Regions from separate parts of the Leptolyngbya sp. DQ-M1 genome, predicted to be linked through region 2. Evidence: predicted binding sites of a transcription regulator. Region 2 holds the regulator's gene; each other region holds the start of a gene.
What was found. The regulator NtcA, encoded in region 2, controls nitrogen genes in cyanobacteria. The targets are predictions, from matches to a motif close to TTTGTANNNNNNNNTACAAA.

Region 1: NC981_RS14840 (ferredoxin--nitrite reductase) is a predicted target of NtcA. The motif match lies at 1,962-1,981, and genes of this name have one in related genera.
Region 3: glnA (type I glutamate--ammonia ligase) is a predicted target of NtcA. The motif match lies at 2,109-2,128, and genes of this name have one in related genera.

What each region holds. Positions count from the first base shown of each region.
Region 1 covers NZ_JAMPLJ010000004.1:329,627-334,551, reverse strand. Annotated here, with positions in the region: gene NC981_RS14855 (HEAT repeat domain-containing protein) at 1-935, opposite strand, end outside; gene NC981_RS14850 (hypothetical protein) at 1,111-1,347, opposite strand; gene NC981_RS14845 (ubiquinol-cytochrome c reductase iron-sulfur subunit) at 1,425-1,853, opposite strand; gene NC981_RS14840 (ferredoxin--nitrite reductase) at 2,107-4,050, shown strand; gene NC981_RS14835 (CmpA/NrtA family ABC transporter substrate-binding protein) at 4,127-4,925, shown strand, end outside.
Region 2 covers NZ_JAMPLJ010000005.1:289,474-294,398, reverse strand. Annotated here, with positions in the region: gene NC981_RS17835 (pentapeptide repeat-containing protein) at 1-225, shown strand, start outside; gene NC981_RS17830 (DUF3488 and DUF4129 domain-containing transglutaminase family protein) at 298-2,520, shown strand; gene ntcA (global nitrogen regulator NtcA) at 2,891-3,562, shown strand; gene NC981_RS17820 (DUF3084 domain-containing protein) at 3,687-4,925, shown strand, end outside.
Region 3 covers NZ_JAMPLJ010000001.1:789,938-794,862, forward strand. Annotated here, with positions in the region: gene NC981_RS03800 (class I SAM-dependent methyltransferase) at 1-411, opposite strand, end outside; gene glnA (type I glutamate--ammonia ligase) at 557-1,975, opposite strand; gene apcB (allophycocyanin subunit beta) at 2,395-2,904, shown strand; gene NC981_RS03815 (aldo/keto reductase) at 3,032-4,132, opposite strand; gene NC981_RS03820 (bifunctional nuclease family protein) at 4,144-4,650, opposite strand.

The DNA.
Region 1 (4,925 bases), on a different contig from region 2:
GCATCTTCTAAGTAATTCAAAGATTCAGGCAGTTTCATCCAGCTTAATGCACGCACTAGCTCGATCGCTAAATTTTTTGGAGTATGCGGCGATCTCAAAGTCTCGTATAGTGCCCTTGCTGCTTCAGAAGTTCCCCGTCTGCCAAGCGAGATCGCAGCTTGCCGACACACCTCAAGATTCAAGTCCAGCAGCATCGGGCGAAGATAGATCACTAAATTTGGGTAATCTTGACAAAACCCTAATCCAGCGACCGCAGCTAATCTAACCTGTGTGACTGGATCTTGCAGTGCATCAATGAGAACAGTCACAACCTCAGGTGCATGAAAACTACTGAGCGCTTCGATCGCAATGGCGCGAACCTGAGCGTTTGAATCATGAACCACCTGCATCAACAATGGAACCGTTTCCGATCGCCGAATCTGTCCCAACGCTTGAACGGCAAACAGTCGCGTAGAAACTTCTACCAGCAATGGCTCTAACATCGGAACAGCAGATTTTCCCATGCTGGCTAACACTGAAACTGCCATCGAATTTAATTCCTGACTCTGGGAATTTTTTAGCAGTTCAATCAAAGCCTCAAGCACTTGTGGATGCTTAAAGCTGCCTAAAATACGAACCGCAAACCATTGTGCTTCTAACTCCGCTTCTTCATCGTTTAATAGTTCAATTAAGGGTGCGATCGCATCCGTCCCAAAGCTTGGAAAGAGTTTACCAATCTCCCAGCGCTCCTGAAAACTGCCGCCTTCTAGCACCTGCATTGCTAAGTCGAGCAGCACAGTCGTAGTGTTTGGATTGCAGAATAACGATCGTTCAGTCTCACCCAGTTCATCGTTTAAGAGAATCTGCTGCAATCTGTAGGTCAACTGTCCCCAGTCCTGCTGATTTGCTGCGGACTGAGCCTGCTCTAAAATCTCGGAATAGCTTAAGTTCTGCACAATTTTTGCCTGCCGTTCTGATCACACATCAGCATTTATCGTCTGATGTTACTGTGCCACAGAAGTCGGCGATCGTCTTGGCAGTCATTGACAAAAACGCATCAATTGATTGCAATGTTTACATGAGTGCGGTAGAGCATCAATCCCTACCGCACTCATTGTTTTAGATTCTGTTTTACATTTTACCGTTTTGCATCACTTGTTGAAGATGATGACGGATTTCTTGAGCCGTTTGCATGTCTGCGTCTCTCAGCTTGCGGAATAGTTCAGCACAGGGCTGAGACTGCATTTGTTCTGCGTCTTTGATGTACGTTTCGTATGCTTTTACCGCTTCTGCCTTATTTTGCAACGCTGTGAGCAAGTCATACTCAAGGTTACTAATGGCTTCATTCCGAATTGCAGCCTGAGTCATAAGCCAAACCTCCAATGATTTAGGTCTGATTTAACAGTGGATCAATGCCGATCGACCTTCCTCTATCCAAAAGCGCATTAACCTAATTTCACTTGAACATTCTGTCCATCTATCTGAACCGGATAAGTCTCTAACGGTTTCGCGGCTGGTTCTTTTTGCACTGTACCGTCCGCAGCAAATGCCGCGCCATGACAGGGACAGACGAACGATTTACGCTCTTTACTCCAACCGACCAAGCAGCCCTGATGGGTGCAAGTCGAATTGACTGCAATCAGCGTTTTTGGATCAGATGGACTGCGAATCACCACGATCGGAGCCGGGGACTCGGTTTGTAGGAAACCTTTGGCATCGAGTTCTGCGATCGTTCCCACCGTCTCAAATCTCTTAGCGTTTGCTTGCTCATTGCCCCGCCCCGTGCAAGCCGCAAGAAACGCAGTCAATCCGGCTGGAACTCGACTCATCAGCCAACCCACTCCAGCCCACGATAAAAATGTTCGACGACGCATCGCGTTCTCCTTTTCCTCTTTGTTCTAAGGTACGGTGGCGAACCTCTTTCTAGGGGCAGATGACGAAAACGAATAGCCATTATGCAAAAACGTCATATTACGACATACTTTGTAACAACAGCTACGAATTTTCTCTCTTATCCCGCTTACCTTTACTGCATGGTCAACGTCGCATCCAAAGACATCGAATTGGGGAGACGAAACGATCAGACTTGTGTTCGCTCTGGAACACCTTTATCTATAGGCTCAATCCATGACAGACACCCTTGCATCTGCGCCCACTCAGAATAAGTTTGAAAAACTCAAAGCAGAGAAAGACGGTCTTGCGGTGAAAGCAGAGCTAGAGCAGTTCGCTCATCTCGGCTGGGAAGCAATGGATGAAACCGATCGCGATTATCGCTTGAAATGGCTGGGCGTATTTTTCCGCCCCGTTACCCCTGGCAAATTCATGTTACGGATGCGAATTCCGAATGGAATTTTGACCAGTGGGCAAACGCGAGTGTTAGGAGAAATCCTACAGCGTTATGGCGATGACGGCAATGCGGACATCACCACGCGCCAGAATATTCAACTGCGCGGCATTCGGATCGAAGATTTACCGGAAATCTTCCGCAAGTTCGATCAGGCTGGATTAACGAGCGTTCAGTCCGGGATGGATAACGTTCGCAACATCACCGGATCGCCCGTCGCTGGGATTGATGCGGATGAGTTGATCGACACCCGCGGACTGGTGCGAAAAGTGCAGGATATGATCACGAACAATGGTCGTGGCAATCCGAGCTTTAGCAATCTGCCGCGTAAGTTCAACATTGCGATCGCGGGCTGTCGCGATAACTCGGTTCATGCAGAAATCAATGACATCGCGTTTGTGCCTGCTTACAAAGAGGGGACGCTCGGCTTTAATGTCTTAGTCGGTGGCTTCTTCTCAGCAAAGCGCTGCGATGCAGCGATTCCCTTAAATGCCTGGGTTGATCCGCGTGATGTCGTCGCCGTTTGTGAAGCGATTTTGACCGTGTATCGTGATTTGGGCTTGCGATCAAATCGACAGAAAGCCCGCTTAATGTGGCTGATTGATGATTTGGGTCTCGATGCCTTTCGCGAAGCCGTGGAAAACCGCTTAGGCTACAAATTCACGCCTGCTGCTCTGAAAGATGAGATTCTTTGGGACAAACGCGATCACATCGGCATTCATGCTCAAAAACAGCCGGGACTTAACTATGTCGGATTGCACGTTCCCGTGGGACGATTATTCGCTCAAGACTTGTTTGATTTGGCTCGAATTGCAGAAGTTTACGGCAGCGGCGAAGTTCGCTTTACCGTGGAACAGAATGTAATCATTCCCAATGTTCCAGACTCTCGCGTTTCGGCATTGCTGAGAGAGCCGATCGTCAAACGGTTTTCGATCGAGCCGCAAAATCTCTCCCGCGCTTTAGTTTCTTGCACAGGCGCACAGTTTTGTAACTTTGCTCTGATTGAAACCAAAAATCGTGCAGTCGCTTTGATGCAAGAACTCGAACAAGAATTGCACTGTCCGCGTCCGGTGCGAATTCACTGGACAGGCTGTCCGAACTCTTGTGGACAACCGCAGGTGGCAGACATCGGACTGATGGGTACAAAAGTTCGCAAAGACGGTCGCACCGTGGAAGGTGTGGATCTCTACATGGGTGGCAAAGTTGGCAAACACGCTGAGCTTGGAACCTGTGTGAGAAAAAGCATTCCCTGTGAAGACCTTAAGCCGATTTTGCAAGAGATCTTAATTGAGCAGTTTGGCGCACGTCCTTGGTCAGAGTTGCCCGAATCCACCCGACTTGCTCAAACGGCATGGATTACCCTCGATCGACCCGCAACCGAAACGCCCAACGGTCAATCGACAACCGAAGACTTTGAGTATGTTCTCAGTTCTCCCATGGTCGTGCCAACGCCAGTGGTAACACCCGCTACCGTAAGTTTCGTTCGGTCAGGTAAAGATGTAACCTGTACTCAAAATGACTTCATTCTTGATGTTGCCGATCAGGCAGAGGTTGCGATCGATAGCTCTTGCCGCTCTGGAACCTGCGGTAGCTGCAAATGCACCCTACTCGAAGGTGAAGTTAGCTACGACGGTGAACCGGATGCACTAGACGAGCGCGATCGAGCTGCCGGAAAGATCCTAACTTGCATTGCTCGTCCCGTCGATCGCATCGTTCTCGATGCCTAAGTTTGTTCGCCCTTACACATCAGCACTTGCTGTGCTTTCCCTTTTATTCCCAGTACACTTTCTCTAACCATCATCCATGTCTAATCTTTCAAGACGTAAGTTTCTCTTGACCGCAAGTGCTTCCGCAGCAGGTACGCTGATTATCAATGGTTGCAGCACAGGCTTGAATAAAAGTGCTTCGAGCAGTTCATCTACGACGAATGCGGCTCCTGCTGTGAACGTAAGTGCAGCAGATGCACCAGAAACGACCACCGCTAAACTTGGCTTTATCGCGCTGACGGATTCGGCTCCCTTGATTGTTGCGTTGGAAAAAGGCTTCTTCGCCAAGTACGGCATGAAAGATGTGTCTGTCGCCAAGCAGACTTCCTGGGCAGTGGTGCGCGATAACTTAGAGCTAGGTGCCGAAAGAGGCGGCATTGATGGATCTCACATTCTGTCTCCGATTCCCTACTTCATGACCACCGGGAAGATCACCAAAGGCAATACGCCAGTGCCGATGAGCATTCTGGCGCGGATGAACACCAACGGTCAGGGCATATCGATCGCCAGCGACTACGCAAACCTCAATCTCGGTGCGGATAGTACGCCGCTGAAGGCAAAAGTCGATGAGATGAAAGCTTCAGGCAGAAAGTTCAAGTGTGCGGTGACTTTCCCGGGTGGAAACCATGATTTAATTATGCGCTATTGGTTAGCAGCAGGTGGGATCAATCCCGAAACCGATGTCGAAATCGTGGTAGTTCCGCCGCCTCAGATGGTTGCGAATATGCAAACCAAGACGATGGATTCTTTCTGTGTGGGTGAACCGTGGAACGATCGCTTAGTCAACAAAAAACTCGGCTACAACGCGATCACGACCGGAGAATTCTGGAAAGACC
Region 2 (4,925 bases):
GCGCATTTTTATCGATCGACCTTCCACAAAGCCAATTTAAAGTTCGCTCACTTTAGCGGGAGTTACTTATTTGGGGCAGATTTCACGGGTGCTGACTTGTCGGGAGCTGACTTGTCCTGGGCAAATTTGGGCAAGGCAAATTTTACTGGGGCAACTTTAGCCGGCACGAATCTCAGAGGTGCAAATTTGGCGGGTGCGGTTTTGCCCGCTAGATTAAGTCGATGACGCGATCGCCCTGCCATCGTCTTTTTCAGGTAAACGGGTACTCTGGAGGTAAAATTCCTTCGTTCTCTCCGCATGAAAAACTGGTGGCAGCAAATCCAAGCGAAAATTCAGGTCATTCCAGAAGCAAAACCAGAAGAATCGATTCTTCTGCGAGTCCTCACTCAGTCGCTTGTCAGCGTGGGAATTTTGGCGACAGATTTGGCTGCGGAAACTCAGTTGAGCGTGTGGGCAATTCCCTTAAGCGCGATCGGAGCCTACTGGAGTTGGCATCGACGACGCAAGAAAAATACAGGGTTTAAATTCCTGTTGGCGATCGCAATGACGATCGTGCTGTTTAGTTTTTTTGGCAGGATGCTCGGTGGTGCTCAGAACGGTGATAATCGGCTGCTGCTGGCAGAGTTTCTGATTCAGATCCAAGTGCTGCACAGCTTTGATTTGCCACGCCGCAAGGATTTGGGCTATTCGATGATGATTGGGCTAGTGCTGCTGTCGGTGGCAAGTACGCTGAGTCAGACGATGCTGTTTGGCGCAATGCTGCTGGTATTCTTGGCGATCGCGCTCCCGGTACTGATGCTCGATTATTGTTCGCGCTTGGGCGTAGATGTGGTCAAGTTAGAGCGCACCAGCTTTAAGAAAATCAATTTTCGAGTGCTGCCTGCGATTTTTGCGATCGTGCTGGCATTGGGATTGGTGATTTTTGCGCTGATGCCGCGACTTCCTGGCTATCAGTTACGTATATTTCCGGTCAGTTCTCCGGTGAGCGTTCAGGAGCGATTTAATAACCGAGTGATTACCAATCCGGGCATGGGTCAGAGTCGAGATCCGCGTGTGGGAATGCGATCGGGGAGCGGAAAAGGCGCAGGGCAAAGCCAAGATCCGGATGACCTGTCTTATGGTGGATTTGGCGACAAGATTAGCCAAAACGTGCGGCATCCATTAAAGCCGCGAGTCATTATGCGGGTGCGATCGCAGATCGAAGGCTTTTGGCGGGTGATGGCTTTCGATCGCTACACAGGGCAGGGTTGGGAAGTGTCGCGCAACGACAAGACGCAGACAGTTAAACGCTCACCTTGGTCATATCGGTTCTTTCTGCCGACTCCGGTGACGATCGGCAAAACACGCGAAGTGGTGCAGACCTACACGATTATTGCCCCAATGCCGAATCTAATTCCGGCGCTTTCAAGGGCGAGAGAAATCTATTTCCCGACCGATGAAATTGCGATCGACCCCGAAGCAGGATTACGTGCGCCGATCGAGTTAAGCGATGGCATTACTTATACCGTGGTGTCGGATGTGCCGTATCGCGATCGCACGTTGCTGCGGCTGTATTCGTCCAGAGCGCAGTATCCAAAAGAGAGTCCACACTTACAGATTCCAGCGGGAATTGCTCAGAATGTCGCTAAAGAAACGAAGCGAATCCTGGCAACTTCTGAACAGCCGATCGAGTCCGATTATGAAAAGGCGCTTTATCTGGGGCAGTATTTGAAGCAGCGTTATCAGGTTCGGCAAGACCTGGATTTGCTGAAGCCGGGTGAAGATCTCGTCGAGGCATTTTTGCAAAATCAAGGCGGCGATCGCGATCATTTTTCTACGACACTGACGATGATGCTGCGATCGATTGGCATTCCGGCGCGATTAGTAGCGGGATATGCGCCCGGAGAATTTAATCCCTTCACCGGACTGTACATTGTGAAGAATACCGATGCTTACGCGATTACAGAAGTCTTCGTGCCACGCATGGGATGGTTCACGATCGACCCGATTCCGGGACGTGAACTGATTCCGCCTTCGATCGAGGAATATCAGCCCTTTAGTCTGCTGCAGCGATTTTGGAACTGGGTCGCGGGATGGCTACCTCTGCCTGTAACGGCTTGGATCAGCGAAGTAATTCGGACGATCGGGAGCGCGATCGGCTGGTTTTTGGCGCTGTTTACTCAAGGATTAGGTGGATTCTTGACCGCGTGTTTACTAATGATTAGCACTGCCTTGCTGGTTTGGCTGTGTGGTCAAGGCTGGAAAAAATGGCGAACTTACCAGCGGTTGCAGAAGCTTGCACCGATGGAGCGGCTTTATCAGCAAATGCTGTCTCGCCTCGAAGCGCAAGGCACTCGTAAATCTTCAGCAGATACGCCGCTAGAATATGCCCGACGAGCAAAAACCATGCGGACTCAAGAGCAAGCAGGTGCGATCGAAGACATTTCCCAAGCGTATGTGAAGTGGCGCTACGGACGAGAAAAACCTGAAATTGAAGCGCTGCGGCATCAGTTGAAGAGACTAAAACCTCAGCGAAAGTAAATGAGTAAGCCTGTGCCAAAGGCAACACCATTGGCAGTATTCATTTCGCATAGCAACCGTCTCGACCTCAGCAGCACAAAGGAATCCGCTCGAATGGGTGCAAGTGACACTATCGCCATCCGATTCGAGTTACGGTACAATCTTCCAAAATTATTCAGCCCTGAGAGGGAGAATCTAAGCGTGCCGAAAAAAACACGCTCGAAAGTAGAAAATTCCCAGAGATTTTCAGGATCACGGCTAAAATGTAGCGCAGTGTACAAAAAGCATTCGGTGACTCAGTTTTAGTGGTCTAAAGTCATCAATTGTTTACAAAGCTCGATCGCTGACCGGCTTGTAAACTCATCCAGCACTCGACACGACAAGGAAAGAAATGGTTGTGACCAAGGATAGACCGCTTGCAGCAATGTTCCGTCAGATTGGAGGAAGTGCATATCCTCCCGTGATTGAAACGTTTGAACGGGGCAAAACAATCTTCTTTCCCGGAGATCCGGCAGAACGAGTGTATTTTCTGGTCAAGGGTGCCGTCAAACTGTCGCGGGTATACGAAGCAGGCGAAGAAATTACGGTGGCGCTGCTGAGAGAAAATAGCGTATTCGGGGTGCTGTCACTGATTACCGGACAAAGAGCCGATCGCTTTTATCACGCCGTTGCCTTTACCCCGGTTGAGTTGCTTTCGATCCCGATCGAGCAAGTCGAGAAAGCACTGAAGGAAAACCCCGAACTTTCGATGCTGATGCTCAAAGGCTTGTCCTCGCGGATTTTGCAAACCGAGATGATGATCGAAACCTTAGCGCACCGGGATATGGGATCGCGATTGGTGAGCTTTTTGCTGATTCTCTGCCGCGATTTTGGAGTCCCATCGCAAGAGGGAATCATGATTGACCTCAAACTCTCGCATCAAGCGATCGCTGAAGCGATCGGTTCGACTCGCGTGACGGTGACGCGCTTACTGGGAGATTTGCGTCAGGACAAAATGATTTCGATTCACAAGAAAAAAATCACCGTTCACAACCCGGTAACGCTAAGTCAGCAGTTTACCTAATTGGACTAGAATTCTTTCCTTGAAGACCCGCCCGAAGTATAAATCGAACAGGCATAATGATAGGCGGATCTAGAATTGCCTTGCCAGTGTAAAAGTGCTGGTCTAAGGATCTCTTGGGAGTCTTATGTCCGATGTCGGGCTGATTTTAATTCTGGTGGTGTTGGTGTTGGGTGGAGTGATCGCAACAGTGGGTGATCGCTTGGGAACTCGTGTGGGAAAAGCGCGGCTTAGCTTGTTTAATCTTCGTCCGAAGCAAACCGCGGTCGTAGTCACCATTTTGACCGGAACGCTGATTTCTGCCTCAACTTTAGGAGTGCTGCTGCTGGCAAGTAAAACCTTTCGCGAAATGCTGCTGAACTTTGGGCGAATCCAAACCGAGCTGCGCGATCGCGGACGCGATTTGGAAAAAGCTGCCACCGATCTGAAGGCGACCGATGCTCAGAAAGCGCAAGTCGAGAAACAACTCACAGAAGCTCGATCGGAACGCGCCCAAGTTGAGGAACAGCTAAAGCGAATCAATGCCGATCTGAAAACTTCAATCGATCGCCAACGGGAAACCAATGCTCAACTCCGCACCACCGAAGCGCAGCGTGATCTCACGCGTCGTCAACTGGTCGCGGTGTCTGGTCAAGCATTAAAACTCCGCAGCGATATCAATCAACTGCAGTCGGAACAAAAGACCCTGATTACGCAGCGCGATCAGGTCAAGCAGCAGATCGCCGAGCGCGATGCAGAGATTGCCGAACGCACGAAACTGATTGAACAGCGCGATCGTGAGATTAATGAGCGCGATCAGGTGATTGGGCAGCGTGAGACGGATCTGAAGCGATTAGAGGCACAACGAGCCAGCCTAACTGCGACACTGCAGCAAATTGAACGGGATGTCGAGCTAATTCGCAGCGGCGATCTGGCGATTTATCGGACACAAGTGTTGTCTTCTGGCGTGGTGCGCGTAGGAAATTCGGAAGGTGCGAAAGCAGCGATCGATCAACTCCTGCAATATGCAAATCGTTCTGCGGTTGAGGCACTGCGGCTCGGACGAGATGATCTGCAAATTGTGCAGATTCGGACGACGGAAGTTGAAAGTTTGATTCAACAAATCAGGAATGGTCAAGATTATCTGGTTCGGGTACAAGCCCTCGCAAACTATGTCAAAGGCGAAAACAAACCCGTGTTTGTTTACATGAGTGCAGTCCCCAATCGGGTTGTGTTTTCTGCGGGAGAGACGATCGCTGCCCAAACGATCGATCCCTCCAAGCTTGCACCGCAGGACTTCCAACGGTCGATTCAAGAACTGCTTGCTGTTTCTAATACTCGCGCTCGTGTCGCTGGCGTTTTGAACGACAACATTCAAATCGAAAAA
Region 3 (4,925 bases), on a different contig from region 2:
GGTTTGATGATGAAAATTTTGCACATAGTAGCTGGGTAATCCTTGAGTCTCGACTCCAGGATCAAAGTCTTGGTGGCGCTTTTGATTCACGCGCTGCCACATTTCCGGTAGATCCAGCCAAACGGCAGGATAGTAGCGGAAGAAATCGTCCCAGGGATTATCGAACAAGAGACTTGCAGGATAAACTCCTTTTTCGGCATCTTGCCAGTCGGTTTCAAGAATGGCATCCATGCGCTTTTGGATGGTGTGAATCAGTTCAAACGAGAGCGGTTTTGGATTCGGCTTGGTTTCGGCTGGAGCAGGCGCAACGATGTTAAGCAATTGAGTGCTAAGAGCTTTATGCGCTAAACCAAAGTAGCTTTTGCCTTGCTGAAAAGTTTGATATGCCAGCTTGGTGAGTGTATCGGGCATGGTGATATTAAGCAGCAATCTACGACTATGAATAAGTGTAACGAATTCTAATCGGTGAGAATCGTCTTTGAGCGAACGATTTTGCATGAAAAAAGCGATCGAGCCACTTAGCTCGATCGCTTTTTTCATGCAAAATCAGAACGCTTTAGCAGTCGTAGTAGAGCATGAACTCATACGGATGCGGACGAATGCTCATCGGAATCACTTCGCGATCGAGCTTGTAGCTGATCCAGCTTTCGATGAAGTCTTCGGTAAAGACTCCACTTGTGGTCAAATACTCGTGATCGGTCTCCAAACTCTTCAGCGCTTCAGCAAGCGATCCTGGAGTTGAGGGCACTTTTGCCAATTCTTCGGGGCTGAGTTCGTAGATATCTACATCCAGCGGTGAACCCGGATCGATTTGGTTCTTGATGCCGTCGATACCCGCACAGAGCATTGCCGCAAATGCTAGGTAGGGATTCGAGGTCGCATCCGGGCAGCGGAACTCTAGGCGTTTTGCTTTCGGGTTGGTGCCAGAGAGCGGAATCCGTACCGATGCGGAGCGGTTGCCTTGCGAGTATGCCAAGTTCACCGGAGCTTCAAAGCCAGGAACCAAGCGCTTGTAGGAGTTCGTGGTCGGGTTGGTGAATGCCAACAGCGACGGCGCGTGCTTGAGGATACCCCCGATGTACCACAGTGCAGTTTGGCTCAACCCTGCGTAGCCATCGCCTGCAAAAGTCGGTTGACCGTTGTTCCAGATCGACTGGTGACAGTGCATTCCCGAACCGTTATCGCCAAATACAGGCTTCGGCATGAAGGTGACAGACTTGCCGTATTTGCGAGCGACATTCTTGATCACATACTTGTAGGTCATCAGCCAGTCTGCGGCTTGAATCAGTGTTCCGAAACGGAAGCCGAGTTCGCACTGTCCGCCCGTTGCCACTTCATGGTGATGCTTTTCGATCGGCACGCCGCACTTCGCCATCGTCAACAGCATTTCCGATCGCATATCTTGCGAAGTATCGGTCGGAGCCACGGGGAAGTAGCCTTCTTTGTTGCGGGGCTTATATCCTAAGTTTCCGCCGGGTTCTTGGCGACCAGAGTTCCAAATCCCTTCAGCGCTATCGACGTGATAGTAGCCTTCGTGCTGGTTTTGGTCGTAGCGAACATCGTCGAAAATGAAGAATTCTGCTTCAGGACCAAAGAAAGCGGTGTCACCCAGTCCGGTCGATTGCAGATAATCGATCGCTTTTTGGGCAATCGATCGCGGGTCGCGGCTGTAGGGCTGTCCGGTACGCGGCTCTTGAATCGAGCAAATCATGCTCAGCGTTTTGTGTTCCATAAACGGATCGATCCATGCCGTATCCGGATCAGGAACCATCGACATATCTGACTCGTTGATCGATTTCCAACCCCGAATACTCGATCCATCAAACGGAACGCCGTCGGTGAAGCTGCTTTCGTCAATTTGGCTTCTGTGCAGGGTGAGGTGTTGCCAAATCCCTGGCGTATCGATGAATTTGAGATCAATCAACTCAATGTTCTCGTCATTGATCTTCGCCAAGATCTCTTGTGGGGTTGCCATGAAATACTCCTAGTAAATCGCGTAACTTGCTCTACGCTGAGCATTGAATCGGATCAGGAATCGACATTTAGAGGGATGCCGTCCGCTCACCGCAATCTGTCCTGAATTATGGTAGGAACAGGTTTAACGCAGTTTTGTATCTTATGATACAAAATCATTTACGTTCTACAGAATTAAGTATTGATTAAGGCTCAAAGCGCACGGCTAGTAGGAATTCTGGCTTGGCGATCGCTTCTACAAGAATTAAAAATTGTAACAATCATCTCATCTGGCGACAAGCTCCAAGGTACGGTTCAACATGGAGGCTCAAGCCTGCGTGGTAAACTGAGCTTACATCTTTTACGAATCCCCGAAGCTTGCTGTAAAGCGGGGAAATTCGGCAAAACTCAAATTGAGCCAATTTTTGGGAGAAGACTTTCATGCGGGACGCAGTGACAAGCCTGATTAGAAACTACGACATTACAGGGCGTTATTTGGATCGCAATGCGATCGACAGCCTGAAAACTTATTTTGATACCGGAATGGCTCGCGTTCAAGCGGCTGCGACGATTAATGCAGATGCCGCAGAAATTGTGCGCCAAGCTGGATCGCAGTTGTTTGAAGAAAATCCAGAACTGATTCGTCCGGGCGGAAACGCTTACACGACTCGTCGCTATGCCGCTTGCCTGCGCGATATGGACTACTACTTGCGCTATGCCACTTATGCGCTGGTTGCAGGCGACACGGATGTTTTAGATGAGCGGGTTTTAGAAGGATTGCGCGAGACCTACAACTCGTTAGGCGTTCCTTGTGGCCCGACCGTGCGCGGTATTCAAATCATGAAGGACATTGTGAAATCGAAAGCTGCCGCAGCCGGTATTGCAGATACTCGCTTCCTGGATCAACCCTTTGACTATATGGCGCGGGAATTGGGCGAAAAGGATCTGTAAGACTTCTATTTTTGTCAATGGGCAGGGTGTTGTTCTCTGCCCGTTTTTTATGGACAAATTGAGGCTTCAGGCTCTTCTATACAAACCTCAGCCTTACACAATGTCACGGTTTGTCGCTCTCTGCAGTCTAATCCTGCCACAATCGCCGCCCAGGGTTGCCATTTAAGCGATCGTGCGTCTCCCGTAATAATTTCGGAATGTCTAACTCTTCCGGACATCTCGGTAAACAATCGCCGCAATCCGTACAGCGATTTGCTTTGTTTCCCGGAAACCAGTGCCCTGCATTCTCAAACATTCGATAGCGGTACTCACCAAAACCGGTCATATCGTAGGCTGTTGCTAGATTTCGCAAGCGCAGCACTTCAGGAATATGGATCGATTCGGGACAAGGTAAACACTGATAACACTGGTTGCACTGATTGGGGTCGATCGCTGTTCTCGCTTGCAGGCGATCGATTGCTTCCTCGATGCTCAAATCTTTCTCTAAGTCCGGCAAATCTAATTCTTCAGGCTTCGCGGCTCCTACACTCAGAGTGGTAATTCGAGAATCGCTCAATAAAAATCGATAATTCAACTCAAGCGGTGAGAATGGCGCACAGAGATCGATTAATGTTTGTGGCGGCGTGTGTAGCATTCCAGCTTTATCCGCAGGCGAAATAATGAAAACGCCCATATCTTTCTGATGAGCAAGCTCGATCGCAGGAGCATTTCGCTGAAAGAAAAACGAATAATGCAAATTGACGAACTCAAATAAACTGGTTTCGATCGTTGCCAAAATCAAATCGAGCGAGCCATGGGTCGAAAAGCCAATATGCCGCACTCGCCCATCTGCGATCGCCGCTTGAATCGCTTTCATGCAGCCTGCCTCAGCTTTAACCCAGTCGAGATGTTCCCAGGTATTTAAGCCGTGAATCGCAATGCTATCGATCGAACTGACCTGAAGCCGATCTAGAGATTCATCGATCAGGCGATCGGTTTGTGCGGCATCTAAACTGGGTGGAAGCTTTGTCGTTAGAAAAAGAGAGTCACGCGAGACAGCCTGCAACGCCATCCCCAAAAATTCCTCGCTTTTGCCGTATCCCCGCGCCGTCTCAATGTGATTAATCCCAAACTCGATCGCTCGTTGAACCGTTTGTTCCATCACCTGGGGAGACGACAAACAGCGCATCGTCCCCAGCGAAAACATCGAATAAAACAAATTCGTCTGACCGAAGCGGCGATACTGCATGAGCGGAATGTTTACTGGGCTTCCCCACTGCTAAACCGTCCGCGCTGGATCAGTTCATCCGGGCTAAGATTTGACAAAAACTCCCGGAAGGCGCGTCGTTCTGCTTCGTCTGCATCGCGATCGACTGGAATCGACGCATCCGCCACGACTTCTTCCATCACCCAGATGGGGCTATTCGTGCGGAGAGCAATTGCGATCGCATCACTCGGACGCGAATCAACCTCGCGCCGTGCTTCTCCCTGCGCCACAATTAGCACCGCATAAAAGGTATTATCCTGTAGGGAATGAATAATCACTTTTTCCACGGTCATTTGCCACGCTTCCAGGAAGTTCACGATCAGATCGTGGGTCAGGGGTCGCGGCGGGACTTGACCTTCGAGAACGCTAATAATTGCCTTAGCCTGATCTTGACCGATGTAAATTGGAAGCGCTCGTCGATCGGTTGCGTCTTTGAGCAATACGATCGGGCTTCGAGTCTGCGCGTCTAACGCAATGCCCGCAACCTTCATTTCAATCATGGTGTAGCCTCTAGAACTCCGGAAGCACAGTATAGGGTGGAGAAGTGAACAGACAAAATAAACAAACATTAGGTCAAGAAACGTACCCGATCGCATCCGGGAGCGGAATAAGGGTCGAGCAATGCCGTTTTACAATGCCCTAGTCTTTGAACTTGATCCTAAATCATCCACTTCAAAATTTGACAAAATAAAGAAGACTTCCCAATTTCATCAATTTTTCTGAGGCGGAAATCAAATCAGCACGAAACTGTATTGTGATTTTAGACTGTAACCTG